DNA from 4 places in the Blautia sp. HCP3S3_B11 genome. Region 1 is predicted to be linked to each of the others. Evidence: predicted binding sites of a transcription regulator. Region 1 holds the regulator's gene; each other region holds the start of a gene.

Region 1 (7,669 bases):
GGAAGTTCAGCGATCTTTTTGATTTCCTCCACACTCTCTGGTATATCCGCATAACCAATTCTGGTCATACCTGTATCCAGCGCAATATGAATATGTACTGTCTTATTCTGTAAAACAGCCTCATCAGAGAGTTTCTTCGCCTCATCATACTCGCATACAGCAGGACGAATGTCATACTGAACAAGTTCAGGAAAGTATTCATCAAATACAATTCCAAGAATCAGAATTGGTTTTGTAATACCGGCCTGACGCAGATGAACAGCCTCTTCTGCCGTTGCAGCCGCAAATCCCCAGATATAATCATAATCCTCTATCAGATGTGCGATTGGTACCGCACCATGGCCATAAGCATCCGCCTTAACCACTGCGATCATCTTCGTATCCTCTGCAATATTCTTTCTCATTTCCCTGAAATTCTGTTCTACGGCATCCAGAGAAATCACTGCTTTCACTCTGTTATTTTTCTCCATAATAATTCGTCCTCTGCCATAACTGCTCATAAACGATTCACACGTTGTTACGACCAGTTATTCTTTATTTTAATATTTCCGGCAAAAACCGGATAATGTCTCCTGCTGTCATACCCCGCTGACCTACTGTTTCAGCTGCCAGATCACCGGCAAGCCCATGAACATATACACCAAGGGCTGCCATCATCGCCATGGATGGCTTCCTTTCTGCTTTCAGATACATACAAAGCACGCCTGCGATCACGCCGCTTAGTACATCACCACTGCCAGCTGTTGCCATTCCTGCGTTTCCGGAAATATTCAGATACCTCTCTTCTGACGCACCTGACACTACAGTACATGCATCTTTCAAAACACAGACTGCTTTTGTTTCCTTTGCATAATCAAATGCTGTCTGAACCAGACAATCCTGAATATCACCAATACTTTTTCCACACAGGCGGCTCATCTCGCCAATATGCGGCGTGACGATCACATTCTCTCCGATAAATCTCTTCCAGTCCTCATGAAGTGCCAGAAGATTCAACCCATCTGCATCCAGAACAACTGATTTTCCACACATAGCAGCTCTTGACAGAAACCACTGAGCACGCTCTCTGCTCTGTGCACTTGCTCCCAGCCCCGGTCCGATCACCAGCACATCACACCATTCCAGCATTCTCTCATTTTTACTCTCATCAAAATCACAGGTGATCATTGCCTCCGGCAGAAGTGTCTGTAATGGAACACGATTTGCCTCCACGGTCTGGATCTTCACCATGCCCGCCGAACACTTTAGTGCAGCTGCGGCACTTAAATATGCTGCACCGCACATTCCCTCAGAACCTGCAACCAAAAGTACCTTACCGAAAGTCCCCTTATTCCCATAGGGAAGTCTGTCCGGAAGCATTTTCAAGTCTTCTCTTTCCAGGTAATTCATTCGGATTTTCTTATCAGGCATTGAATAAATCCCAATATCCGCCACAATGATCTCCCCACCATACATACGCCCCGGATAGAAACACAGGCCTCTCTTTCGAAAGGCAAATGTAACCGTAAGATCGGCCCGGAAAGCGATTCCTTTCTCGAATCCTGTGTCTGCATCAATCCCGGAAGGAATATCCACCGCAACTTTAAACGCAGATGCCTGATTTAATTCGCTGATAAGTTCTCCGTATTTTCCCTCTATCGGTCTGCTGAGTCCAACTCCAAAAATGGCATCTACTATAGTAGTATATTCATCCGGAATCAGGTTATGCACCCGTGGAGTATGATAGTACTCTGCTGTGCGAAGCTGACTGGAAGTTTCTTTTGTCATTTTCTCTTCGTTTCCAACAATATAATACCACGTTTTAAATCCCTGTAAATAGAGTAATCTGGCAATTGCCAGTCCGTCTCCTCCGTTATTCCCGGTTCCGCAGACCACCAGGATTTTCTCTTTATCCTTCGTATTCACCCGCTTTATGATTTCTGTAACAGTCTGTAATGCAGCACGCTCCATCAATACCAGCGAAGGAATTCCGGCTTTCTCAATCGTATTTGCATCCAGCGCCTTCATTTCTGCTGCAGTCACAACTCCTCTCATCTGTTCACCTCCCCGTATGTTCTCGTATTTCATCAAACATGTCAATCGGATATTCGCAATCCGCTTTCATTTTGTAGTTCTGAATAAGCCAAATCATCTTGCTAAATTCAGAAAAGCTGTGATCAGATGACCACAGCCTTGTGTTCCACATCATATTCTACTCGCCTTCGTGCTCTTTCCTGTATTCACTCAGGTTATAGGACAGAGTCATAAGGCTCTCTGAAAGATGTACATTCTCAACCATTACATCCTCCGGAGCATCCAGATCAATGTGTGCAAAGTTCCAGATTGCCTTAATTCCATTATCAATTAAAATCTTCGCCATCTCTTTGGCTTTATTCTTCGGAAGAGTCAAAATAGCAATCTCTACCTCATTCTCCTTCAGAAACCATGGAAGATCACTTAACATCTGTATCTCGATTCCGCGCACCGCAATTCCCTCAAGTACAGGATTTACATCAAAAATACCAACCAGTTTAAAACCACGTTTTTCAAAGTCCACATAATTGGCCAGCGCCTGTCCCAGATTACCGGCACCAAGAATAATCATCGGATGTACTGTATCCAGTCCAAGGATCTTGCCGATCTCTGTGTATAAATAACGTACATTATAGCCATAACCCTGCTGACCAAAACCGCCGAAATTATTTAAGTCCTGACGAATCTGGGAAGCTGTCACATGCATCTTTTTGCTGAGATCATTGGAAGATATACGCTCAACATTCTCCTCCATCAACTCACCGAGGTAGCGATAATAACGTGGCAGACGTTTAATCACCGCTTTTGAAATTTCTTTAGCTTCCACAAATTTTCCCTCCTTAACTTATCTATGTCAATTATACCCAGATGTTATTTTATTGTCAAACTAATTCTGTACTTTTTCACCAAATAATTCTGCATTTTTTATCAATTTACCTCAGAAACTATCTTATAAAACGGTATTTTCTATTTTTTATCTATAACTTTCTATCATTTCCGGCAGTCTGGAACAAATTGGGATTGCTTGGCAACAGAAAACCTGAGACATTCCGCGCGAATTTATGCGAATAGCATAAATTAAGTTTGTGAAGCAAATGAACCTCCTTGGGTTTAGCACAAGGAGGTTCATATTTCCTGCATCGCGAAGCATGTTACTAAGAACGCAGTGAGCAGTAACATATATCTTTGCAGAAATAGATAAATTCATTTAAAATACTTTCAAAAACAACTTTTTTCGATTATAATAGTACGCGGACAAATTATAAATGGAGGAATTCTTATGATTTTATCATGTCAGAATATCTGTAAATCTTTTGGCGAAAAGGTCATCCTTCAAGACGCCAGTTTCCATATAGAAGACCGTGAAAAAGCAGCTCTGATTGGCAATAATGGTGCCGGTAAAACTACTCTGCTGCGTATCATCATGCACGAGCTCTCACCTGATTCGGGAAACGTAGTCCTTGCCAAAGATAAAAATATCGGATATCTCGCCCAGTACCAGGATATCCATGGACACCACACGATTTATGAGGAGCTGATTTCTACCAAGCAACACATCATTGATATGGAGAACCGCCTGCGTTCTCTGGAACAGGAGATGAAAACAACCACAGGTGATGCTCTGGACAGTCTGATGAATACTTATACAAGACTGAGCCACCAGTTTGAATTGGAAAACGGATACGCATACAAAAGTGAGATCATGGGCGTATTAAAAGGTCTTGGCTTTACCGAAGATGATTTCGAACGCCAGATTGAAACCCTCTCCGGAGGTCAGAAAACACGTGTTGCTCTCGGTAAACTGCTTCTCTCCAGCCCGGATATCCTTCTGCTGGATGAGCCTACCAACCACCTTGATATGGAGAGTATTTCCTGGCTGGAAACTTATCTGCTCAACTATCCGGGAGCTGTATTTATTGTATCCCATGACCGTTATTTTCTTGACAAGGTAGTCACTAAGGTAGTGGAAATTGAAGCCGGCACTATGCGTATGTACAGTGGAAATTACTCCGCCTATGCACTCAAAAAAGCACAGCTTCGTGACGCGCAGTATAAAGCTTATCTTAACCAGCAGCGTGATATCAAACATCAGGAGGCTGTTATTGCCAAACTGAAATCCTTTAACCGTGAGAAGTCAATTAAGCGCGCGGAGAGCCGTGAAAAAATGCTGGATAAGATTCAGCGTATCGATAAGCCACAGGAAATCCAGAACCAGATGCGAATCTCACTGGAACCAAGATTTATCAGCGGAAACGACGTTCTCACTGTAGAGAACCTTTCCAAATCTTTCCCGGGGCAGACACTTTTCAGCGATATCTCTTTTGAGATCAAGCGTGGAGAACGTGTAGCTCTGATTGGTAATAACGGAACCGGTAAGACTACCATGTTAAAGATCATCAATGGACTGATTGATGCAGACGGCGGCAGATTCAGTCTTGGTTCTAAAGTTCAGATTGGTTATTACGACCAGGAACATCACGTACTGCATATGGAGAAAACTATCTTTGAAGAAATTTCTGATGCTTATCCTACTCTTACAGAAACAGAGATTCGAAATATGCTCGCTGCTTTCCTGTTCACAGGAGACGATGTATTTAAGCTCATCTCTGCCCTCTCCGGTGGAGAAAGAGGTCGTGTATCTCTCGCCAAGCTGATGCTTTCAGAGGCAAACTTCCTGATTCTCGATGAGCCTACCAACCATCTTGATATCGCATCCAAGGAAATCCTGGAAGAGGCATTAAACAGCTATACCGGAACCGTGTTCTATGTCTCCCACGATCGATATTTCATCAATCAGACAGCTACCAGAATTCTGGATCTGACCAACCAGGCAGTCGTAAATTATATCGGAGACTATGATTATTATCTGGAAAAGAAAGAAGAACTGACTGAAAAATATGCACCCGCTGCCGCCCAGGCAATCGCAGAAGCCAAACAGGCATCTGACAATAAACTCTCCTGGCAACAACAGAAAGAAGAACAGGCACGCCAAAGAAAACGCGAAAATGAATTAAAAAAAGTTGAAGCCCGCATTGAAGAACTTGAAACAAGAGACAAAGAAATCGACGAAACCATGGTTCTCCCGGATATCTGCACCAACGTAGCAGAATGTGCAAAACTCAGCAAAGAGAAGGCTGCAATTACCGAAGAACTTGAGGGATTATATGAAAAATGGGAGGAACTTGCATAATGCAGGTTCCTCCCATTTTTATTATATAATCTTATAAAATACGATCTATCAGTTTTGAGACATAATCATTTACAAATTATAAAATCTCATCCAGCTTTTCTCTGATTGCAAGAATAAATTCCTTACTATTCAGCGCGGTTACATTCTCAAGAGAAGTAATCAATGCAAGGTCTTTTGTCATCTTACCGCTCTCGATCGTCTCCAGAGTAGCTTTCTCAAGCTTGTCTGCGAATTCCATCAGATCTTTATTGCCATCTAATTCGCCTCTTTTTCTCAGTGCACCAGTCCATGCAAAAATTGTTGCCACAGAGTTTGTAGAGGTCTCTTCGCCCTTCAGATGACGATAATAGTGTCTCTGCACAGTTCCGTGAGCAGCCTCATATTCATAATAACCCTGAGGGGATACCAGAACGGATGTCATCATAGCCAGAGAACCAAACGCAGAAGAAACCATATCACTCATAACATCACCATCATAGTTCTTGCACGCCCAGATAAATCCACCTTCCGCTTTCATAACACGGGCTACAATATCATCAATCAGACTGTAGAAGTATTCAATGCCTGCTGCCTCGAATTTATCCTTGAATTCATTCTCATAGATCGTTGCAAAAATTTCTTTGAAACGCCCGTCATAAATCTTGGAAATCGTATCCTTGCCGCCAAGCCACAGATTCTGTTTCGTATCAAGCGCATAATTAAAGCAACATCTTGCAAAACTTGTGATAGAATTATCCAGATTGTGCATACCCTGAAGAACCCCCGGACCTTCATAGTGATGAATCAATTCTTTTCTCTGTTGTCCGTCAGCACCTTCAAATACCAGATAAGCATCTCCTGGTCCATCAATGTACATCTCTGTATTCTTATACACATCACCGTATGCATGACGTGCGATCGTGATCGGTTTCTTCCAGTTCTTAACACATGGCTCAATACCCTTTACAACAATCGGAGCACGAAATACGGTTCCATCAAGAATCGCACGAATCGTTCCATTCGGGCTTTTGTACATTTTCTTTAAGGTGTACTCTTCCATTCTCGCCTTATTCGGAGTAATCGTTGCACACTTAACTGCAACACCGTACTTCTTGGTAGCTTCTGCTGCGTCAACAGTTACCTGGTCATCAGTTTCATTTCTGTATTCCAGGCCAAGATCATAATACTCTGTATTCAAATCAATATATGGGAAAATAAGCTCATCTTTAATAATCTTCCAGAGAATTCTGGTCATCTCATCTCCATCCATTTCCACAAGTGGTGTCTGCATCTGAATTTTTTTCATGTTAGTCCTCCTCTTTGGCTTTGATAATTTTACTGTTCACTGTGTGTCCAGCACCTTTGATAATCAATTAACTATCATAATAGCCGAAATCTGACTATTCGTCAATGCTTTTGTATGGTAAAGTGGTATTTTATAAAATACAATGTTACTACTCTGTGAGGCATTTTGGCATGAATATAACAGAACCCCCAGATATACTACACCAATTTATTCAATTAGCACAAATCCTGTGCACTGCAAAGTGTATTGCCAAAAGTGAAGTAAACTGCAATTGTACAATTAATTCATACTGGTCGCATAAGATGTCCCAAATCCAATTCTCCCCAACCCTGCTGATTTTTAGGCAGTCCCAGATCTCTGGCGCATTCTTTTAATTTCATCTTAATCTGAACATTTGTCAGCTCCGGATTTTTTTCTAACATCAGTGCTGCCGCGCCGGAAACCAGAGGCGTGGACATGGATGTGCCGCTTTTAACTCCATATCCGTTATCCGGTCCCGAAGCACAGGAAAGTATATGATTTCCCGGAGCAACCAGATCAGGCTTGCAGATACATTCAAAAGTCGGTCCTCTTCCTGATATGGCAGTCCGCCCCGTGAGAAGATCACTGGAGCCTACGGTAATGATCTTACGGCTGCTTCCGGGCGCCGTCACGCTTCCCGGACCAGGTCCCTGATTTCCTGCCGCGGCCACTACAACCAGTCCTTCATCCCATAACCGCTCTACTCCATCAATTAAAACCTTATGATCCTCAAATGTTCGACAAGTCGTTCCGACAGAAATATTGACCACACGGATTCCATAATACCGCCGGTTCTCCAAAATCCACTGAAAAGCCCTCAGCACATCCTCTTTTCTTCCGTTTCCCCTACGGTCCAGAACTTTCAGCACAATCAGTTCACAGCCAGGTGCAACTCCCCTGATACGCCCCTGTGAAGCTCTTCCGTCACCGCCTATTATACCACATACATGGGTTCCATGAGAATTATCATCATACGGCTGGATACGGTGTCCGATGAAGTCATGAAATGCCCGTATCCGCCCTGTAAAATCTATATGAGAATAAATCCCGGTATCCAGTACACAGACACCAATGCCCTTTCCTGAATAGCCGGAATCATCTGAATTTATCATAAACAACTCCTCAATCCACTTATAACATTTTATGATATCAGGAGCAAA
Region 2 (7,669 bases), on a different contig from region 1:
CCTGCGATAACCGGGACACGTTTATTTACTTTGTCGATTGCAAACTTAATTGTCTTAAGATGCTCTCCGTGTGTCATTGTAGATGATTCTCCTGTTGTTCCGCAAATGATGATCGCATCTGTACTGTTTGCGATCTGATACTCCAGGAGTTCCTCCAGTTTATCATAGTTAACCTTACCATCCTCATACATAGGGGTTACGATCGCAACACCTGCACCTTTAAAAATTGCCATTTGCTCTCCTCCTTTATTCTTCTGTAGATTCTATACAGACTGTCATTCCAGACAGCCTAACAGATTTCTGTTGTCAGTGTAGTTATGCTGTCTGCATATTTACGCAGGCTATCCGGTAACGTCCGTCCGGTAATCAGGATATGCATACTCTCATCTTTCATCTTGAGAATATCACCGATTGCCTCTTCGGTGGTGATTCCATAATCAAGAAGTCCGAGAATCTCATCCAGAAGCAGAAAATCGCACTCCTGAGTTGCAATAACTTTTCGTGCAAAGTTTAAAGCATTGAGAATATTTGTCTTCTCTTCTACTTTCTCCTCCTCATTCAATTCCTCATAACACTCATCATGCTTTTCGAAACGGAATATCTTGATATCCAGATCATCCAGTTCCTCCAAAAAGTCCAGTTCTCTGCGCTCTCTTCCCTTCAGAAACTGAATAATAATGACGCTTTTACCCTGGGCAGAAGCTCTCAGACACTGACCAATGGCCAGAGTTGTCTTTCCCTTTCCTCCACCGCAGTAAACCTCTGTAAATTCTTTTTCCATAACAAACAATTCCTCTTATCGTTATTGAAATTGTAGCTTTTAACTATTCGGCTATCTGCAAAGATACAGAACAGTTATCCTTCTTTTTTGTGTCATTATAGACATAAATAAACATGGTTACACTGTAACCTATTTTATCTGAATATGCTTATATTACCGCAGTTTATGAAGAATTGCAAGTAATTAATGCGGGCATTCCTTTTCACGTTACTGTCCAGTGTTACTGTTCACTCCGTGCCCAGTAACACGCTTCGCGATGTAAAAAATATGAACCTCCTTGTGCAAAGCCCAAGGAGTATCGTTTGCTTCGCAAACTTAATTTATGCTATTCGCATAAATTCGCGCGGTATGTCTCGGGATTTTGGCATTCTCATGCCAAAACACCTCGCGGGATAGTGACGTGTGAACAGTAACTGTCCAGTTACTGTCCACTCCGTGCCCAGTAACGCGCTTCGCGGAATAATAGCTTGTGAACCATAACTTCTTAATAACGTGTAAAAGGCCTACTCCATATATTCCAGCTTACTTACAGAGACTTCATACGCAACTCTCTTCTCTGTTTCATTTTCCCCGATCCGCTTCATATATTCCCTGCTCTGAATGCGACCCCAGATCAGGACATGACCGCCTACTTCAAAGGCTGATGCATAGCGGGCATTTCTTCCCCAGCAGATGCATGGTATGTAGTCTGATTTTCCATAAGGACGGTTTACTGCCAGAAGTACATCTGCGATTTCTCTTCCAAGCGGAGTCTTTCTGTATACCGGCGGCTTACAGATAAATCCATCCAGAAAAATCTGGTTTACAGGAACCGTGTCATCCTCTTCTTCCACAAATTTCAGTTCTCTGGTAAACACAGATAGCACCAGTCGGTTATGTTTTTCTTCGTGCCGGTTATAAGAGCGGAACTGTCCATGAATCTCTACATATTCTCCTATGTAGTCCTGTGTTACGTCCACCAGACGTTCAGAAACCATGACCGGAATTCTGTCTTCCGAATCACTTAGTCTCTTAACCAGCAGTTCTGTCATATAGAAGCCTTCCCCGAAGACCTGATGACTGAACGTAAATCCTGCTGCAATTTTTCCCATCATAGATACCTGATTGTTTTCAATAATTTTATCTGCCATAATGTGGTTCTCCTTCCTCGTAGAGCACTCCCTGTGAAATTTTCTTGTTACTGATACGCAATAGACAGTAAACATTTCCCGATGCTCTAGTGTACCTTGTATTGTTCTTTATATAGTTATGTACAGGCTTTCAGATTTAGAACCGGAATTTATAAAAATAAAAAATTTTATTTCAACACCTTGTAATCTGGCGAAAATGTGGTAAACTGAAACTTCGGGTAACTTATTAAAGAAAAAAGCACATATAAAAGGAAGAATAAATCACTAATTCATTCAAATAGGAAAGGAAATCATTTTATGAGAACAAAACGTGAAGATGTCCGTAACGTAGCCATTATCGCACACGTTGACCATGGTAAAACTACTCTGGTTGACCAGCTTCTGAAACAGAGCGGTGTATTCCGTGAGAATCAGGAAGTTCAGGAACGTGTCATGGACTCTAATGATATCGAGCGTGAACGTGGTATCACTATTTTATCCAAGAACACAGCTGTTCATTACAAAAATACAAAAATCAACATCATTGACACACCAGGACATGCTGATTTCGGCGGCGAGGTAGAACGTGTACTTAAGATGGTAGACGGTGTTATTCTTCTCGTTGATGCTTTCGAAGGTGCTATGCCTCAGACAAAATTCGTTCTTAAGAAAGCACTGGAACTTGACCTTCATGTAATCGTATGTATCAACAAGATCGACCGTCCGGAAGCCCGTCCGGATGAAGTTGTAGATGAGGTTCTGGAACTTCTTATGGATCTTGGTGCTTCTGATGAACAGCTTGACTGTCCGTTCCTGTATGCTTCTGCCAAAGCAGGACATGCTGTGATCGACTTAAACGACACTCCTAAGGATATGGCTCCGTTATTTGAAGCAATCCTGAAATATATCCCGGCTCCGGAAGGAGATCCGGAGGCAGATACTCAGGTTCTGATCAGCACGATTGATTACAATGAATACGTTGGACGTATCGGTGTTGGTAAAGTTGAAAACGGTACAATCGCTGTTAACCAGGAACTGACTCTGTTAAACCATCATGATCTGGACAAACGTAAGAAAGTTAAGATCAGCAAGCTCTACGAGTTTGACGGTCTGAACAAAGTTGAAGTAAAAGAGGCCACTATCGGTGCTATCGTTGCTATTTCCGGTATCGCAGATATCCATATCGGTGATACTCTCTGCGCAGGAGATAATCCGGAAGCTATTCCTTTCCAGAAGATTTCCGAGCCTACTATTGCCATGAACTTCATCGTAAATGACAGTCCGCTGGCCGGTCAGGAAGGTAAATACATTACCTCCCGTCATCTTCGTGACCGTCTCTACCGTGAGCTCAACACAGATGTCAGCCTTCGTGTAGAAGACACTGATACAACTGAGGCATTTAAAGTTTCCGGACGTGGAGAACTTCATCTGTCTGTTCTGATTGAAAACATGAGACGTGAAGGTTATGAATTCGCAGTAAGTAAACCGGAAGTTCTGTATAAAACAGACGAGCGTGGCAAGAAGCTTGAGCCTATGGAAATTGCTTATGTAGATGTTCCGGAAGAATTTTCCGGTACTGTAATCCAGAAGCTGAGCGAACGTAAAGGTGAGCTGCAGGGTATGAGTACTGCCAGTGACGGTACTGTCCGTCTGGAATTCCACATTCCTTCCCGTGGACTGATCGGATTCCGCGGTGAGTTCCTTACTTCCACCAAGGGTACCGGCATCATCAATACTATGTTTGACGGATATGCTCCTTACAAGGGAGATTTCCAGTACAGAAAACAGGGATCTCTGATCGCTTTCGAGGCTGGTGAAGCTGTTACTTATGGTCTGTTCGCAGCCCAGGAGCGTGGTACTCTGTTTATCGGACCTGGTGCAAAGGTTTACAGCGGTATGGTTATCGGACAGAATGGTAAAGCCGAAGATATCGAGCTGAACGTATGCAAGACAAAACATCTGACTAACACACGTTCTTCTTCCGCTGATGATGCACTGAAATTAACTCCACCAAGAGTTCTCAGTCTGGAACAGGCCATCGATTTCATCGACCAGGATGAACTCCTTGAGGTTACACCGGAGTCTCTCCGTATCCGTAAGAGACTTCTGGATTCCAGAGAACGTAAGAGAGCCGCTTTCAGAAAAGCCTGAAACAAATAGAAACTTAAGAAAAATTAAGCCCCGCAGATTTTGCGGGGCTTAATTTTTCTTAATCATTACTGTTCACTCCGTTCACAGTAACTCTTAATCTCCTGCAAACATATGGAAAAACATAAATCCTTCTACAAATTATATTGTTATATTTTCACGAAATTCCTAGTTAGTATTTGTTAACTTTTTCATATGCTATGTAATTGACAAATGATTAACAAAGTCATATAATAGCATCATCGAGGTTGTTAATTTATTAACGTTATTTTTTTAACCTTCTCTCAGTTGCCAACAGAACATATATTGTTAAATTTTTCTAATATATTCTGATAATTGATATTTTATTCACATTATTTACGTGATTATGCGCAATTTGCACCACAATATTTCGTTATGCTCATATTAATGTTACTGTTAACCGAATAATCAGTTTATTTATATAATAAAAACATAACAGGTCACGGTAAATACTTTTAACGAAAACACAAACAGGAGGATTCCCAAATGGCAAAAAAAGAGAACACTATCCCAACCATCATCGACACCCCTGAAGCCCTTACTGCAAAGATTGCAGCCATGAAAGAGGCACAGAAGATTTTCGCAACATTTACCCAGCAGCAGGTAGATAAGATTTTTAAAGCTGCCGCTACTGCTGCTGACAAAGCACGTATCCCGCTTGCTAAAGATGCTGTTGAAGAAACAGGAATGGGTATTGTAGAAGATAAGGTTATCAAAAACCATTACGCAGCCGAATATGTATACAACGCATATAAGAATACGAAAACCTGCGGTGTGATTGAAGAAGACACTGCTTACGGTATTAAGAAAATAGCTGAGCCGATTGGTCTGATTGCTGCTGTTATTCCTACAACCAACCCAACATCTACTGCAATCTTCAAAACTCTGATCGCACTGAAAACACGTAATGCAATCATCATCAGTCCGCATCCCCGCGCAAAGAAATGTACCATTGAGGCAGCAAAGGTTGTTCTGGAGGCAGCTGTAGAAGCCGGTGCACCGGAGGGAATCATCGGATGGATTGATGTTCCAAGTCTTGATCTGACAAATCAGGTTATGCGTGAAGCAGACATCATCCTTGCCACAGGTGGTCCCGGAATGGTTAAGGCTGCCTATTCTTCTGGAAAACCTGCTTTAGGTGTAGGTCCCGGAAATACTCCTGTTATCATTGATGACAGTGCAGATATCCGTCTGGCAGTTAACTCCATCATCCATTCCAAGACCTTTGACAATGGTATGATCTGTGCTTCCGAACAGTCTGTAACTGTTCTTGAGAGCATTTATAAGAAAGTAAAAGAAGAATTCCTTTACAGAGGATGTTACTTCCTGAAACCGGATGAATTAGAGAAAGTAAGAAAAACTATCCTTATCAATGGCGCATTGAATGCAAAGATCGTAGGCCAGAAGGCTGCCACTATCGCTGAGATGGCCGGTGTTGCAGTTCCTCCTGAAACAAAGATTCTGATTGGTGAAGTTGAATCTGTAGACATCAGCGAAGAATTCGCACATGAGAAGCTTTCCCCTGTACTTGCCATGTACAAGGCCAAAACTTTTGACGAAGCGATTGCCAAAGCTGAACAGCTTGTAGCTGACGGCGGTTATGGACATACCTCCGCTCTCTACATTGACACAAGAGAGAAGGAAAAGATGGAAAAACATGCAGCAGCCATGAAGACCTGCCGTATCCTCATCAATACTCCATCTTCTCAGGGCGGCATTGGCGACCTTTACAACTTCAAACTTGTTCCGTCCCTGACTCTGGGCTGTGGTTCCTGGGGTGGCAACTCCGTATCTGAGAACGTAGGTGTAAAACATCTTATCAACATCAAGACCGTTGCTGAAAGGAGAGAAAATATGCTCTGGATTAGAACACCGGAAAAAGTTTATTTCAAAAAAGGCTGCCTGCCGGTTGCTCTGGATGAGCTTGGCACTGTTATGCACAAAAAACGCTGTTTTATCGTAACAGACTCTTTCCTTTATAAGAATGGATATACTAAGAAAATTGAAGATAAATTAGATCAGATGGGAATCGTACATACCTGCTTCTATGATGTAGAGCCAGACCCATCTCTCGCTTCTGCAAAAGCCGGTGCTGCAGCAATGAGAATGTTCGAGCCTGACTGCATTATCGCAATGGGCGGTGGTTCCGCAATGGATGCCGGCAAGATCATGTGGGTTCTCTATGAAAATCCGGACGCCAACTTTGATGATATGGCTATGGACTTTATGGATATCCGTAAGAGAATCTTCACATTCCCGCATATGGGTAAGAAAGCTTACTTTGTAGCCGTTCCAACATCTTCCGGTACAGGTTCCGAGGTAACACCGTTTGCTATCATTACTGACAAGACTACAGGTATCAAATGGCCTCTGGCAGATTATGAATTAATGCCTGACATGGCTATTGTTGATACAGATAATATGATGAGCGCACCTAAGGGACTGACCTGTGCTTCCGGTATCGACGTTATGACTCATGCACTTGAAGCCTATGCTTCCATGATGGCGTCTGATTATACAGATGGTCTTGCTTTAAATGCGATTAAACTGGTATTTAACTATCTGCCACGTGCATACAAAGATGGTTCTGATGTAGAAGCAAGACAGCATATGGCAAATGCTTCCTGCATGGCTGGTATGGCTTTCGCAAATGCTTTCCTTGGCGTAAACCACTCTCTTGCTCATAAGCTGGGAGCTTTCCATCACCTTCCACATGGTATTGCAAACGCTCTGGTTCTGCTTCATGTTCTGCGCTATAATGCAGCCGAAGTTCCGGCTAAGATGGGTACCTTCCCACAGTATCAGTATCCGCACACACTTGCACGTTACGCTGAGATTGGCCGTTCTGTAGGTCTGACAGGCAAGAACGACAGCGAAGTATTTGAGAAACTTCTCCAGAAACTGCAGGAACTGATGGATACTATTGAGATCAAACATACGATCAGGGAATACGGCGTAGACGAGAAGTACTTCCTTGAAACTCTGGACGAAATGACCGAACAGGCATTTAACGACCAGTGTACCGGTGCCAACCCGAGATATCCATTAATGTCTGAGCTGAAGGAAATCTATCTGAAAGCTTACTATGGAGAGGGAAATATTCCTGAATCCAGGAAAGCCAAAGAGAAAAAAGAAGCAAAATAAAATTTGCTGAAAATAAACCTTTTCCTTTAAAAATATAGTGTTTAAACCAATATAATAAGGGCTGTCAAAAAACGACAGCCCTTATTATATTATTTCTTACTGCGATATGCTTCTGCTTCCCAATGCGTGATAAAGTATGTAATATCATCTGTCATGTGAAGCGGACCGCCAAAGCTTTCTGCATATACTGCAAGCTTAATGGCATCTTTTACAAGAAGCTGTGCTTTTGCAGCTTTTCCCTTATCATCTTCCATGATAAAGGCACCGACTCCCTGTACCAGGATCAGTCTTGGCTCTTTGTCATTCTCTGCCATAAATGCATCCAGTGCAGCTTTTGCCTGGTCAATATCCTCTACAAATAACGGATATGGTCCACAGTATACAATGTGATCCGGTGTAAATGGTTTCAGAAGAGGTGCAGCCGCAGCTTTATCTTTCACGAAGTTATCAGCTTCCGCTACAGGTA
Region 3 (7,669 bases), on a different contig from region 1:
GATTTCGTTACAATAAGGGTGGCATTATGGACAGGGGGACTCTTACTCTGAGAAATAAGAGGAGGACCCTTATGATGAAAATAAAAAACAGATGTTGTTATGCTGCGACGCTGATATTGTGTGGAACTTTGTTTCTTACAGGACTGACAGGATGTAAGAGCAGAGAGGCACAGTTTCTGATAGATGGATTGCAGGAAGCAAAGGCAGAGGTGGATGCGGAGTCATCAGAAGAGAAAACATCAGGACAGAAGTCGAAGAAAGATACAGATGAGAAGAAAGCTGATACAGAAGACCGACAGAATGATGATGGCAGTTCTGCAGAGTCCCGGAAAAAACAGGCAGAATCAGGTGGTTCAGATGCAGGTAATGGGACGGAGATAAATTCAACTGGGGAAACGCAGCCTGAGATGATTTATGTAGATGTGTGCGGAGCAGTTGCGAATCCGGGAGTTTTTCAGCTGGCAGCCGGGAGCCGGGTGTTTCAGGCGATTGAGGTGGCGGGAGGATATCTTCCCGAGGCAGCTCTAACCTGTGTAAACCGTGCAGGAGTTCTGACAGACGGACAGCAGCTTTATATTCTTACACAGGAAGAGATGGAGCGGCAGGGGCTGGATCCGGCAGAGATGGCCGGAGCATCAGATGGACAGATGAACGGAAGCGCCGGGACAGGACAGAACACAGGGATAGCTGCTCAGGCTCAGCAGGATAACAGGATCAACATAAATACAGCAGATGAAACCCAGCTTACCACACTGACAGGAATCGGTGCGACACGTGCACAGGCGATTATTGCCTACCGGCAGGAGAACGGGCCGTTTGCTGCGATAGAAGAGATTATGAATGTACAGGGTATCAAAGAAGGTACTTTTGCAAAGATAAAAGATGAGATAGTAGTAGGATAAGGAGAACCGAATGAGCAGGAAAGTTTTGGTAGTAGATGATGAGAAGCTGATTGTAAAAGGAATCCGTTTCAGTCTTGAACAGGATGGTATGGAAGTGGATTGCGCTTACGATGGAGAAGAAGCAGTAGAGAAAGCAAAAGATAAAAAATACGATATTATCCTTCTGGATCTGATGCTGCCAAAGATGGACGGACTGGAAGTGTGTCAGCAGATTCGCGAATTTTCCAACGTACCAATCGTGATGCTGACAGCTAAGGGCGAAGATATGGACAAGATTCTTGGTCTTGAATATGGCGCTGATGATTATATCACCAAGCCATTTAACATCCTGGAGGTGAAAGCGCGTATCAAAGCAATCATGCGACGTGCAGGAAGTGACCATGAGGAGAAGGAAAAAGCCAAGAGTATCGAGGTGGGCGATCTTCGTATGGACTGCGAAGGAAGACGTGTGTTTATCGCAGGCAGAGAGATCAATCTGACAGCGAAGGAATTCGACGTACTGGAACTTCTCGTGTTTAACCCGAATAAAGTTTACAGCCGTGAGAACCTGCTGAATATTGTATGGGGATACGAATATCCGGGTGATGTGCGTACAGTGGATGTACATATCCGCCGTCTCCGCGAGAAGATTGAAACCAATCCGAGTGAGCCGAAATACGTGCACACCAAATGGGGCGTGGGATATTATTTCCAGGCACAATAAGATTTAACCGAATCAAGTAAGTTCCTTTCTTCAATTGCGAATATCCGATTGACAAGGAAAAATTTTAAAGATGAAATTGTAATGCAGTTATGAAGATTGGGAATAGCTGCAATATAACAGAAAACAAAAAAGCTGATATTTCATAAATTATATGGTTATGAAATATCAGCTTTTTTGTATCAGTATCATAGGAAATTACTCAGTAATATTTCTATGATATAAAAATTCTCCAGACAGGATCGAGAATATCTTGTCAACTTGATGTGATGTTCACTTTGGTTTTGCCTTATTCAGTTTAGTGTATAATTTTGTTGATTTGATAAAAATTAAACAAACAAAAGCAACATTTATAGAGAAAAATGATATAAAATTAGAAAATTTCTATAAATCAGGTTGTTAAAATGATGAAAAAGGATTATAATTATCGTTACAATATGTAAAGAGTGCAATAAAAAGAGAAAAAGAAGGTATAAGGAGGGTGCGAAATGCTAGATCAATCATTTTATCAGAAAGCGGACGAGATTATTGCTTTCTATGGTAAAAAGCCGGCATCACTGATTCCGATCATGCAGGATATTCAGGGCGTGTACAGATATCTGCCGGGAGAACTGCTGACCTATGTGGCTGATCAGATCGGAGTAACAGAAGCGAAAGCATTCAGTGTTGCAACATTCTATGAGAACTTTTCATTCGAGGCAAAAGGTAAATATGTGATCAAGGTTTGTGACGGAACAGCCTGTCATGTAAGAAAATCTATTCCGGTTCTGGAAGAACTGTATAAGAAACTTGGTCTGTCCAAGACAAAAAAGACGACAGACGATATGATGTTTACGGTGGAAACAGTTTCCTGTCTTGGTGCATGCGGACTTGCGCCGACAATGATGGTCAATGATGATGTTCATCCGAGAATGACACCGGAGAAAGCAGATGAACTGATTGATAAACTGAGAGGGGGCGAACAGGGATGATCCAGAATAAAGAAGCATTGGACCAGGTCAGAGAAGAAGCCATAAAGGTGCTGGATTCTTATGACTGTCGTATTCTCGTCTGTTCAGGTACCGGATGTGTAGCGACCGGTTCCCAGAAGATTTATGAGAAATTCCTGGAGATCGCCAAGGATGCCCCGGGAGTAAGTATTGAATTTGGACCTCATGACAAAGATGCACACGTAGGTGTGAAGAAAACCGGATGTCAGGGTGTCTGTGAACTTGGACCGCTGGTTCGTATCCAGAAGGGTAACGACGTAATCCAGTATACAAAGGTTCAGATTGAAGACTGCCAGGAGATTTTTGAAAAGAGTGTCCAGGGAAATGAGACAATCGAGAGACTGCTTTATCAGAAAGGCGGTAAGGTAAGCCGCGGACCACAGGATATCCCGTTTATCGCAAAACAGACACGAATCGTTCTGAAAAACTGTGGCAAATTTGATGCGGAATCTCTGCAGGAATACATAGCAAGCGGTGGTTTCCAGGCTCTGGAGAAAGCGATGTTTGAGATGGATCCGGATCTGGTTATCGATCAGGTTGATAAATCCGGTATCCGCGGACGTGGAGGCGGCGGCTTCCCGGCTGGTAAGAAATGGATTCAGGTAGCCCGTCAGGCTGATCCTGTTCATTATGTAGTATGTAATGGTGATGAGGGTGACCCGGGAGCATTTATGGATGGCTCCGTAATGGAAGGCGATCCGTATCGTCTGATCGAAGGTATGATGCTTGCAGCTTACGCAGTAAGAGCACAGCATGGATATATTTATGTACGTGCAGAATATCCGCAGTCTGTAGCACGTCTGAAACATGCAATCGCAGTTCTGGAGGAGAACGGACTTCTGGGAGACAATATTCTCGGAACAGGATTCTCTTTCCATATGCATATCAACCGTGGTGCAGGTGCTTTCGTATGTGGTGAAGGCTCTGCCCTTACTGCTTCTATCGAGGGAAGCAGGGGTATGCCTCGTGTAAAACCGCCTCGTACAGTAGAACAGGGACTCTGGGCGAAACCTACAGTTCTTAATAACGTAGAAACTTATGCAAATATTCCGGAAATCATTCTCAAAGGTGCTGACTGGTACAGAAGTATCGGTACAGAGGGTTCACCTGGAACAAAGACTTTCTCATTGACCGGTTCTATAGAAAATACAGGTCTGATCGAAGTTCCGATGGGAACAACTTTAAGAGAGATTATTTTCGATATCGGTGGAGGACTGAAATCCGGCGCTGCATTCAAGGCTGTTCAGATTGGTGGTCCGTCCGGCGGATGCCTGACGGAAGAACATCTGGATGTACCGCTTGACTTTGACTCTGTCAAGAAATACGGAGCGATCGTTGGTTCCGGTGGTCTGGTAGTTATGGACGAACATACCTGTATGGTAGAGGTTGCACGATTCTTCATGGGCTTTACTCAGAGAGAATCCTGCGGTAAATGCGGACCTTGCCGTATCGGTACGAAACGTATGCTTGAGATCCTTGAGAAGATCGTAGATGGTAAAGGTGAGATGGAAGATCTGGAGAAACTGGAACATCTTGGAAACTTTATCAAAGACCGTTCACTTTGCGGACTTGGTAAGAGTGCACCGCTTCCGGTACTTTCCACTTTAAAGAACTTCCGTGATGAATATGTAGAACATATCGTAGATAAGAAGTGCGCAGCTCATGTATGTAAGGCAATGCGTTCTTATGTGATCGATCCTGAAAAATGCAAAGGATGTACCAAGTGCGCAAGAAACTGCCCGGTTGGTGCTATCACAGGAAATAAGAAAGAGCCTCACAGCATTGATACCTCCAAGTGTATTAAGTGCGGAACATGTCTGGAAAATTGTGTATTCGGTGCAATTTCTGTGAATTAAGGAGGGTGAAAAGATGATTCATTTGACAATAGATGGAATTCCTGCAGAGGTAGAGAAAGGTACGACTATTCTGCAGGCTGCCAGACAGATCGGAGTGGAGATTCCTACACTCTGCTATCTGGAGAATGTATTGCCGGATGGTTCCTGCCGTTTATGCGTGGTAGAAGTAACAAACAATGGCAGAACCAAATTTGATACGGCATGTACACTTCGCTGTTCAGAGGGCGATGAAGTACAGACAATGTCAGAGAAGGTAGTTGCTTATCGTAAAGATACTCTTGACCTCCTTCTTTCAGACCATCGTGTACACTGTTTCTCATGTGAAGCGAATGGTGACTGTAAATTACAGGACTACTGTTTTGAATATGGTGTAACTGAGACAAGCTATCCTGGTGAAATGAAGGATATGCCGATTGATGATACAAACAAATTCTTTACCTATGATCCAAGCCTGTGTATTCTCTGCCACCGCTGCGTGAATACCTGTAAAGAAATCGTAGGAAGAGGTGCGATCGATACCATGGATCGTGGTTTCCAGTCTGTGATCGGTGCACATTATAAACATAAATGGAATGAAGGTATCTGTGAATCCTGTGGTAATTGTGTTCAGGCCTGTCCGACAGGTGCGTTAACCATGAAGCGCAGAAAGAAATATCGTCCATACCAGATCGACAAGAAGGTTCTGACTACCTGTCCACATTGTGCAACAGGCTGCCAGTATTATCTCCTCGTAAAAGACGGAAAGATTGTGGATACAGAGGCTGCAAACGGACCATCCAACAAAGGTCTGCTCTGCGTTAAAGGCCGCAGCGGAAGCTTCGATTTCGTACATTCACCGGAGCGTATCAAATATCCGTTGATCAAGAATAAAGAAACAGGTGAATTTGAACGTGCAACATGGGATGAGGCACTGGATCTTGTTGCTTCCAAATTTATGGAGATCAAGAAACAGTATGGTTCTAATTCCCTTGCAGGTTTTGCATGTTCCAGATCACCGAACGAAGATATCTACATGGTACAGAAGATGGTTCGCTGCTGCTTCGGCACAAACAACACAGATAACTGTGCCCGTGTATGTCATTCCGCATCCGTATCAGGTCTTGCAATGACTCTTGGTTCCGGTGCCATGACAAACCCGATCGGGGATATCACAAAGAACGCTGACCTGATCATGCTGGTTGGTTCAAACCCTGAGGAAGCACATCCTGTAGTTGGTATGCAGATCCGCCAGGCAGTCAAGAGAGGCTGCAAGCTGATCGTAGTTGACCCGCGTGACATTGGTCTTGCAAAGAAAGCAGATATTCATCTGAAACTGAAACCTGGTACAAACGTTGCTTTTGCAAATGGTATTATGAATGTAATTCTTTCAGAGGGACTTCAGGATGACAAGTTTATCGCAGAGCGTACCGAAGGTTTTGAAGAATTAAAAGAAATCGTAAAAGATTACACACCTGAGAAAGTAGCAGAGATCTGCCACATTGATGCAGACGATCTGAGAAAAGCAGCGATCATGTATGCAAAAGCTGACCGTGCTCCTATCATCTACTGCCTTGGTGTAACCGAACATTCCACAGGTACAGAGGGCGTTATGTCTATGTCCAATATGGCAATGATGGTTGGCAAACTTGGCCGTGAAGGCTGTGGTGTTAACCCGCTTCGTGGACAGAACAACGTACAGGGTGCCTGCGATATGGGCGCACAGCCGAACGTATATCCTGGATATCAGAAAGTTACTGATCCTGCAGTACGTGAGAAATTTGAGAAAGCATGGGGCGTGAAACTGGATCCGAATATTGGAACACACGCAACAGATGTATTCCCGAAAGCAATCACAGGCGAGATCAAAGGTCTGTATATCTACGGTGAGGACCCGGTAGTTACTGATCCGGATACCACACACATTATCAAAGCATTAAAGAGTCTTGATTTCTTTGTACTTCAGGAACTTTTCATGACAGAGACAGCTCAGTATGCAGATGTTATCCTTCCTGGTGTAAGCTATGCAGAGAAAGAGGGTACATTTACCAATACAGAGCGCCGCGTACAGAGAGTCCGCAAGGCTGTCACAGTACCTGGCGAGATGAGACTGGATACAGATATCATTATTGATCTGATGAACCGTATGGGATATCCGCAGCCACATCTGACATCTGCACAGATCATGGACGAGATCGCATCTCTGACACCGAGCTTTGCAGGTATCAGCCATGAACGTCTCGATAGTGAAGAAGTTCACGGACAGGGACTTCAGTGGCCATGTATCTCCAAGGATCATCCGGGAACACCGATCATGCATGTGGGTAAATTCTCCCGTGGTCTCGGCTGGTTCTATCCGGCTAAATATGTACCGTCCGCAGAGCTTCCGGATGATGATTATCCAATCATCCTGATGACAGGACGTATCCTGTATCACTACACAACAAGAGCTATGACCGGAAAGACACCTGAGCTTATGGAAATCGAAGGTAAATCATTTATCGAAATGAATATCGTAGATGCAGATAAACTTGGTATCAAAAACGGTGATAAAGTCAGAGTTTCTTCCAGACGAGGATCTATCGAATCTACCGCACGTGTAGGTACTAAGACTTCACCGGGTGAGAGCTGGATGCCATTCCACTTCCCGGATGGAAATGCAAACTGGCTGACGAATGCAGCGCTTGACAAATATGCAAGAATACCGGAATATAAGGTATGTGCAGTTAAGATTGAGAAAGCATAAAAATTATATGGGGCTGTCGCTTGGATCTGCTGTCCTGGCGGCAGCTCCATATTCCTTTATATAAAATGAGATGAAATGATTTTTTATTTATTTACCAGAGCTTTTTTAACACGCTCTAAGATTATTACAAGGAGTATGTGGCATGCAGAGATTTCAGTCAATCCTTCAGTTTAAGAAAGTCAGTTGTAAGAACTGCTATAAATGTGTCCGAAACTGCCCGGTCAAGGCGATTCGAGTCCATGATCATCAGGCGAGAATTATTGAGAGTCAATGTATTTATTGTGAGAAATGTATTCTTGTCTGTCCGCAGGATGCCAAGGAAGAACAGAATATGATTCCGGCGATTCGCAGTGCAATGAAAAATAAAGCACAGGTTATTGCCTCGCTTCATCCGGCATATCTGGCGCGGTTCGGGGTAACCGGTATCAATGGAATAAGGGAAGCGATGAAGAAACTGGGATTTGCAGATGTGGCAGATGCGGCTGAGGGCGCAAGTTTGA
Region 4 (7,669 bases), on a different contig from region 1:
AGGCAGATTATTATATCGATCTGCATTGCGGGGATGGCTTCGAGGGGTTGGTATCCTATGTATATTGTACAGGGGCAGCTACTCCGGAAGTTGCGGCAAAGAGCCGTGAGATGGCAGAGATCGCACATGTGGACTATCTGGTAACATCTATGTATGGAACCGGCGGAGCTTACAACTATGCCGGAAGTATGGGGATTCCAAGTATCTTGTTGGAACGTGGACACAGCTCCCGCTGGTGTGAAGATCTGGTTGCAGAAGATGTTCATGATGTAAAGAATATCTTAAGACACCTTGGTGTTCTTTGCGGCAAGTTCCATACGCACGGTGAACCTCCGGTAGAAGTAAGTCCTGTGATTTATGAAGATGCCCCGGTGTCCGGATGCTGGTATCCTGCAAAACAGCCAGGAGAGACCTTTAAAGAGGAAGAAGTGCTGGGAAAAATCTGTGATTATTTTGGATGTGAACTGTTTGTCTACAGAGCTAAGATGGGCGGGATTATCCTTTATCAGACAATCAGTCTGTGTATTATGAAAGACACGCCGATGGTATCTTATGGAACCTGGGATGAGGAAAAACAGGGGAAAATTGAACTTGGATGTGAGGTTTGCGGAAATAAAGAACATAAGCATGGACACCACCATCATAAACATGGAAGTGATAAACACAGAAATAGTAAGCATGAAAATGATAAACACCATAAGTAACATGAGAATCATATAGTAAAAAAGTCCCCTGCGGAGGTTGCGAAGAGCAATAAGCAGTGGGTGGGGACTTACTTGTATCAGGAGGGGTACAAGCCTCTCCTGATAAACTGTGAAGCAGTTATTCGGTGTAGAGCCACGTAGCGAAAGCGGATTGCGAATATCCGATTGACATGGCTGACTGAAAATAAAATGCGGCCGTACAATATCTCATTATTGGAGATAAAGTGCGGTCGTATTTTGCATTATTTTTGTGATGAGCTTTTTGGGCAATCATCGGAAATACAAAATCTGCCTGTCTATTCATGAAACAGAATCTGAGTAAAGAATCTCACATCTGAATCGTCTGCCCAGCAGATCATTCCTGCGGCATCTGCCATCTTCTGCGCATCTACGCTGTAGGCTGACATGCAGGAACAATTTTTATATGGACCTGCACTCATGATTAGAACATCATCTTTTCCGGTTTCCTGCATACGCTTGGCGAGCTGTTCTGTAAGAATATTCTGCGCATGTTTCGCCTGTTTAAAAAGAACTGGATCCATAAGAGGATCTTTCAAAACAGTCTGAAGAACCAGTGCTTTTTCGTACTTCATTGCTCTTTCGTGCATTTCCTCTACAGTGCCGCAGGCAGGTGGACATGCCGGCACCAGATTATAATTTCCACACATATTGTCTTCGCAAAACTGTCGGTATTCCGGTACAAATACCAGGTCTTTTGTATCCATGATCGCTGCATTGGCAAAGCCCATGGAAAGTGCTTCTTTTATAAGATCCATAAGATAAAATCTCCCTTCTGTAAGTGGATGAAATATTTTGCTATAAAACAATGACTGGGTGTCAGAACAGAGTAAAATTGATTTACCTTTGATTCCGACATCATAATAGGATTATAGCATAATTCGAGCGTTTATGTCTGGCTGTTTTGCAGAATTCTTGTTATAATAAATAGTATATGTTACTGTTCACAGGTAGTACCCCGCGAGGTGTTTTTTTTGAGCGAAGGTCACCTACAGAACCTGCCACTGGCAGCTTCTTACCAGTATATTAACCGAAACTGTAGAGCAGTTATTCGATGTAGAGCCATGTAGTGAAAGGAAAAATTGAATGGAACTGACAACCGAAAAAAGCAAGGGTGAAAAAACAAAATACCGCCTTGCGCAGTCAATGAAAGAGTGCATGAAAACAACATCTGTAGATAACATTACAGTGAAGCAGATTACGGAGAACTGTGGTGTTACAAGACAGACCTTTTACCGGAACTTTATGGATAAATTTGATCTTATCAACTGGTATTTTGATAAGCTTCTGGCGAAATCTTTTGAGCATATGGGAATGGGAAAGACGGTGTATGAGGCACTGGTAAAGAAGTTTACTTATATTCAGGAGGAACATATTTTCTTTGCGGCGGCATTTCGATATGACAGTCAGAATAGTCTGAGACAGCATGATTTTGAGCTGATTCTGGCATTTTACGAGAAACTGATTCGGAAAAAAACAGGCAGGGATGCAGATGAGACTATTCATTGTATTCTGGAAATGTATTGCCAGAGCTCAATCTATATGACTGTAAAATGGGTGCTTGGCGAAATGGAATGTACGCCGCAGGAACTGGCAGTAGTTCTGGTAGATGGGATGCCTGGAAAACTCTCTGAATTGTTTGAAGAATTGAAAATATTGTCATAAATATAACAGGAATTATGGAAGTATCAAAGACGGTTGCGATTTTCTGACAGTAAGATCGTAGAGAAAAAAATGAGCTGTTTAATGGCGTAAAACACAGTTTTGCCAGCAACTCGCGTATAATAATCATGCACAATTTTCCCTGCTGTTTTTTGGAACTATCATACAAACTCTGAGAAAAAGTTACATTTGCATGAAAGTGTAACTTTCTTTTTTTACTTCGCATTGTTAATATAATAACAAAGATAAGCGGTGCGGAAGCTTACCAATGAATATTGAAAATGAAAGGAATGGAAATTATTATGGCAAACAGAATTAATTTAAATCAGACATCATATCATGGCGCAGGAGCAATCGAAGAAATCGCAAACGAAGCAAAAGCTCATGGCTTCAAGAAAGCATTCGTATGTTCAGACCCTGACCTTGTAAAATTCCATGTAACAAGCAAAGTTACAGATATTCTTGAGAAAAACGGACTGGAATATGAACTGTATTCAGATATCAAACCAAACCCAACAATCGAGAACGTACAGCATGGTGTTCAGGCATTCAAAAACTCCGGTGCAGATTATCTGATCGCAATCGGCGGCGGTTCTTCTATGGATACTTCCAAAGCAATCGGTATCATCATTGCAAACCCGGAATTTGAAGATGTAAGAAGTCTCGAAGGTGTAGCACCTACCAAGAAACCTTGTGTACCGATCATCGCAGTTCCGACAACAGCAGGTACAGCAGCAGAAGTAACAATCAATTATGTTATCACTGACGTAGAAAGAAAACGTAAATTCGTATGTGTTGACCCACATGATATGCCAATTATTGCAATCATTGATCCGGAAATGATGTCCTCTATGCCAAAAGGACTGACAGCTTCCACAGGTATGGATGCTCTGACTCATGCAATCGAAGGTTATACAACAAAAGCTGCATGGGAAATGACAGATATGTTCCATTTAAAAGCAATCGAACTGATTTCCAAATCTCTTCGTGGCGCTGTTGAAAACACAAAAGAAGGCCGTGAAGGAATGGCTCTTGGTCAGTACATCGCAGGTATGGGATTCTCTAACGTAGGTCTTGGAATCGCTCATTCCATGGCTCATACACTTGGTGCTGTTTATGATACTCCACATGGTGTGGCATGTGCAATGATGCTTCCGATCGTCATGGAATACAACCAGGAATGCACAGGTGAGAAATACCGTGAAATCGCAAGAGCAATGGGCATTCAAGGTGTAGATGAAATGACTCAGGATGAGTACAGAAAAGCAGCAATCGAAGCTGTTAAGAAACTTTCCGTTGATGTTGGAATCCCGACAAAACTGGAAGCTATCAAAGAAGAAGACCTTCAGTTCCTGGCTGAATCCGCACACGCAGATGCATGCGCACCAGGAAATCCGAAAGATGCAAGCGTAGAAGATCTGAAAGATCTGTTCCGCAAGATTATGTAATTTATGCAAATAAAAAAGTCCCTGAAAGGGGACTTTTTTCTGGATATTTGAAGAATAAACTGACAAAAATATAGCCGGAGTTTACGATAATTAATCATAAATCGTAAATTCCGGCTATATTATGTTAATCTCTACCCGCTGTTTATTGCTCTTGGCAATTGAAGCAAGGGACTTTTCTGATTTGGTTAAATAATATATTTTTTCAAAGCAGTAGTAAATTCCTGAATTCGCTCTTCAGCAATCTCTTTCAGAGTCACATCCTGCATACTCTGGATATATCCCTGTTCCTGTTTGTATAACCATTTATTCACGGATGGATTGATTTTCTCATAATGATTTGCCTTTACCCAATTTTCATAAGAGATCGGTGTCACATAACCTAATTTCTCATCAAGCAGTTCTTTGAAATCAATCTGATCCGCGCGCTGTAACATTTCCTTCCAGAATTCCAGAACTTCCTCTACATGCTCATGAATCTCATAACGTCTTGCACCGCCATCATAAATAATACATTTCTCAAACAGCGGATTTCTCATGGACAAAGTCTCTCTTCTGAATTCCGGCGCAATAATACCATCTTTCCAGTAGAAGTCTACGTCAGGAAGATTGATTCCGGATACACCCTTATCTTGATAAGTGCTGAAAATTCCCTCATAATATACTGTGATAAATCCTTCAAATTCCGGCCAGAATTCACGGATTTCTTTCGTCAGACGTTCCAGAATCGTAATTCCTGTAGTACCGCCAATCGTAAAAATGATAATATTGCGAAGCCTTGTACCGTGTTCTCTGTAGAAATCTGTTACATAACGCAGACAGTGAATTAATGTTTCACCAGTTGCAATGATGTCACCAATCAGCAGAGTACTGTCCGGTACCATTGTTAGTTTACTGTATTTGATCTCCAGACCTGCGATCTCATCTTCATTAAATACACGTTCGCTGGAAAGAAAACTGATATCATGAACACGGATATGTTCTCTGTAGCAGCTCTCCTCAAGCGGATAGTTTAATGCGCCACGAAGAATTGAAAGAATATTTGCGGTTGTTACTTTCTTCTGTTCTTTGAAATAGTAGAGCATCTGAGAAGTGGACGGAATCAGACAATGATACACTTCGTATCCAACTACTTCCGGTGTATTCAGAAGCTTTCTTGTCTCTGCTTCAGAAACCACATAATATTCATTCTCGTAGTTTCCGCCCTCCAGACGGTAACAGTCTACACCCTGCTCTGAAAATTCCGGTACCAGTTTCACATTATTCCAGTTATCCATAGATTTATCCTCCATCTTCTCATGTACATTATCAGATATTTGTTATATCTGCATTTATAGTTTTCGTCATTCCTGTCATCAGCATGTGCCAAATCAGCAAAACAGCCAGCTTTTTCCAGTGCAAAAAGCCAGCTCCTATTAGTACAGCGAATATTAAGTAACTGCTATATTGACTTGTCTGATTTTTCATCTGCGTCAATATAGCAGAAACTTAATATTCGCTATATTAGAAATAGAATAGGCTAAACAGTTGATATTGTCAAGTCTGTAATCTGGTATTTTAACCGAAGCAGACTCCTTATGGTAACAGTTCACACGCTGCTATCCCGCGAGGTGTTTTGGCATGAATATACCAAAATCCCGAGACATACGGCGCGGATTTATGCGATTAGTATAAATTCTGTGCACCCCTTGCATATTCCGTGAGTTTACCCTATAATGTAATGTATCAGCGTTTTAACAAAGTAAAGGAAAAAAGGAGTAAAGAGATGAAAAAGTTTTGGGACAAATGGACTGAGATCGCTCTGGTAAAGAGAATCCTGGTTGGTCTGATCCTTGGTGCGATTCTTGGAATCGCAGTTCCACAGGCCACAGGAATCGCAATACTGGGTGATGTCTTTGTAAGTGCTTTAAAGGCTATTGCACCATTACTGGTGTTCTTTCTGGTTATCAGTTCTCTGTGTAACGCAGGAAAATCTCACGGAGGAGTTATTAAGACAGTTATTATTCTTTATATGTTCAGTACAGTACTGGCAGCAGTAATCGCAGTATTTGCAAGTATGGCATTTCCTGTAAAACTGACACTTGCAAACGCAGCAACTGATACAAGCGCACCACAGGGCATTGCAGAGGTGTTAAATAACCTTCTGTTAAATGTCGTTGCAAACCCGGTATCTTCTCTGGTAAATGCAAACTATGTAGGAATTCTGATGTGGGCAGTTCTTCTGGGACTTGCATTCCGTGCGGCAGATAAGATGACAAAGAAAGTTCTGGCTGATGTTGCGGATGGAATTTCCATGGTAGTAACATGGATCATTAACCTTGCACCTGTCGGAATCTTTGGACTGGTATTTAACACAGTATCTACAAATGGTCTGGATATCTTTACTACATATGGAAAACTGCTTGTTCTGCTTGTAGGATGTATGCTGTTTATCTATTTTGTAACAAACCCGATTCTGGTTTACTGGTGTATCCGTCAGAATCCATATCCGCTGATTTTCCACTGCCTGAAAAGAAGCGCGCTGACAGCATTCTTTACAAGAAGTTCAGCAGCCAACATTCCGGTAAATATGAAAGTCTGCGAAGAGATGGGACTGGACAGAGATACTTATTCTGTAACTATTCCGCTTGGTGCTACGATTAACATGGATGGTGCAGCCATCACTATTACAGTTATGACAATGGCTACAGCATTCACACTTGGTATTAACGTAGATATCCCGACAGCAATCATCTTAAGTTTACTTGCTGCTCTGTCTGCATGTGGAGCTTCCGGTGTTGCAGGTGGATCCCTTCTGCTGATTCCGCTGGCATGTTCTCTGTTTGGTATTTCAGATGATATTGCCATGCAGGTTGTTGCAGTTGGATTTATCATCGGCGTTATTCAGGACTCCGTAGAAACAGCCCTGAACTCATCCTCAGACCTTCTGTTATCTGCCTCCGCAGAATTCAGACAGTGGAGACTGGAAGGGAAAGAGATTAAAATTAAATAAGAAATGGGAAATCCCATATAGCGGCCGCCCGAAAGGGCGGTCGTTTTTATGTGAGCGAAAACTTCGGACATACGATTTTGCGCTAAAGCATACACTGTAAAAACAGCGTCTTCGGAGGCTTATCCGTGAAAGATTATATCGAAGAGCGGGCAGTGGAAATTGCGAATTATATTATTGAGACAAAGGCGACAGTGCGTCAGGCGGCGAAGAAATTTGGAATTAGTAAGAGTACAGTACATAAGGATTGTACCGATCGTCTCAAACAGCTAAATCCGGGACTGGCCAGTGAAGTCAGACAGGTTCTGGATGTGAATAAGCAGGAACGGCATATCAGAGGTGGTCTTGCAACCAGAGAAAAATACCTGCATCAGCATGAAATGTGTTAAAATAAAACTCAATATATAAAAAAGCGCCCGCGGATCGGCGGGGGCTTTTCATAAAGAGGATAACATAGAAAAATGGAAGAAAATCTGAACCGAAATATTGTAAATAAAATATTTGATATGCAGGAAACCGAAATATGCCATAATCCATATGATCACGAACAACGGAAATTATTTAGCATTGAATCGGGAGATTTGCGGCAGTTAAGGAGATGCCAGAGGGAGAAATATGAGGGAAAATTAGGAAGAGTGGCAGATGAGGATCTGAGGAATGATAAGAATATTGCAATTATTGTTATAACACTTGCATCCAGAGCGGCAATTCGCGGAGGGATTAGTCCGGAACTTGCTTTTACAATGGCAGACAATTATATATGTGACATCGAAAGACAGAAAGACAAGAAGGTTATCGCAAAAAAAACAGAAGAATATGAAGAGGAATTTGCAAGACAAGTAATGGAGGCG

Evidence for each region. The regulator Rex, encoded in region 1, represses fermentation and respiration genes when NADH is low (regulators of the CRP and FNR family bind a similar motif). The targets are predictions, from matches to a motif close to ATTGTTAANTANTTAACAAT.
Region 2: a site for Rex is predicted at 4,286-4,305, ahead of adhE (bifunctional acetaldehyde-CoA/alcohol dehydrogenase). Genes of this name have one in related genera too.
Region 3: a site for Rex is predicted at 1,921-1,940, ahead of ACTNC0_RS06030 (complex I 24 kDa subunit family protein). Genes of this name have one in related genera too.
Region 4: a site for Rex is predicted at 2,609-2,628, ahead of fucO (lactaldehyde reductase). Genes of this name have one in related genera too.

What each region holds. Positions count from the first base shown of each region.
Region 1 covers NZ_JBQHVP010000002.1:177,691-185,359, forward strand. Annotated here, with positions in the region: gene alr (alanine racemase) at 1-470, opposite strand, end outside; gene ACTNC0_RS02350 (NAD(P)H-hydrate dehydratase) at 535-2,034, opposite strand; gene ACTNC0_RS02355 (redox-sensing transcriptional repressor Rex) at 2,192-2,839, opposite strand; gene abc-f (ribosomal protection-like ABC-F family protein) at 3,293-5,203, shown strand; gene ACTNC0_RS02365 (NADP-dependent isocitrate dehydrogenase) at 5,280-6,488, opposite strand; gene ACTNC0_RS02370 (S8 family peptidase) at 6,773-7,621, opposite strand.
Region 2 covers NZ_JBQHVP010000003.1:70,775-78,443, forward strand. Annotated here, with positions in the region: gene dapA (4-hydroxy-tetrahydrodipicolinate synthase) at 1-233, opposite strand, end outside; gene ACTNC0_RS03070 (cob(I)yrinic acid a,c-diamide adenosyltransferase) at 290-781, opposite strand; gene ACTNC0_RS03075 (single-stranded DNA-binding protein) at 1,285-1,911, opposite strand; gene typA (translational GTPase TypA) at 2,209-4,041, shown strand; gene adhE (bifunctional acetaldehyde-CoA/alcohol dehydrogenase) at 4,546-7,203, shown strand; gene ACTNC0_RS03090 (class II aldolase/adducin family protein) at 7,293-7,669, opposite strand, start outside.
Region 3 covers NZ_JBQHVP010000006.1:64,091-71,759, forward strand. Annotated here, with positions in the region: gene ACTNC0_RS06020 (helix-hairpin-helix domain-containing protein) at 72-902, shown strand; gene ACTNC0_RS06025 (response regulator transcription factor) at 913-1,605, shown strand; gene ACTNC0_RS06030 (complex I 24 kDa subunit family protein) at 2,091-2,573, shown strand; gene ACTNC0_RS06035 (NADH-ubiquinone oxidoreductase-F iron-sulfur binding region domain-containing protein) at 2,570-4,447, shown strand; gene fdhF (formate dehydrogenase subunit alpha) at 4,461-7,169, shown strand; gene ACTNC0_RS06045 ([Fe-Fe] hydrogenase large subunit C-terminal domain-containing protein) at 7,312-7,669, shown strand, end outside.
Region 4 covers NZ_JBQHVP010000023.1:4,989-12,657, forward strand. Annotated here, with positions in the region: gene ACTNC0_RS15680 (succinylglutamate desuccinylase/aspartoacylase family protein) at 1-704, shown strand, start outside; gene ACTNC0_RS15685 (DUF2284 domain-containing protein) at 1,001-1,480, opposite strand; gene ACTNC0_RS15690 (TetR/AcrR family transcriptional regulator) at 1,809-2,387, shown strand; gene fucO (lactaldehyde reductase) at 2,687-3,832, shown strand; gene ACTNC0_RS15700 (hypothetical protein) at 4,018-5,106, opposite strand; gene sstT (serine/threonine transporter SstT) at 5,595-6,821, shown strand; gene spoIIID (sporulation transcriptional regulator SpoIIID) at 6,947-7,207, shown strand; gene ACTNC0_RS15715 (helix-turn-helix domain-containing protein) at 7,280-7,669, shown strand, end outside.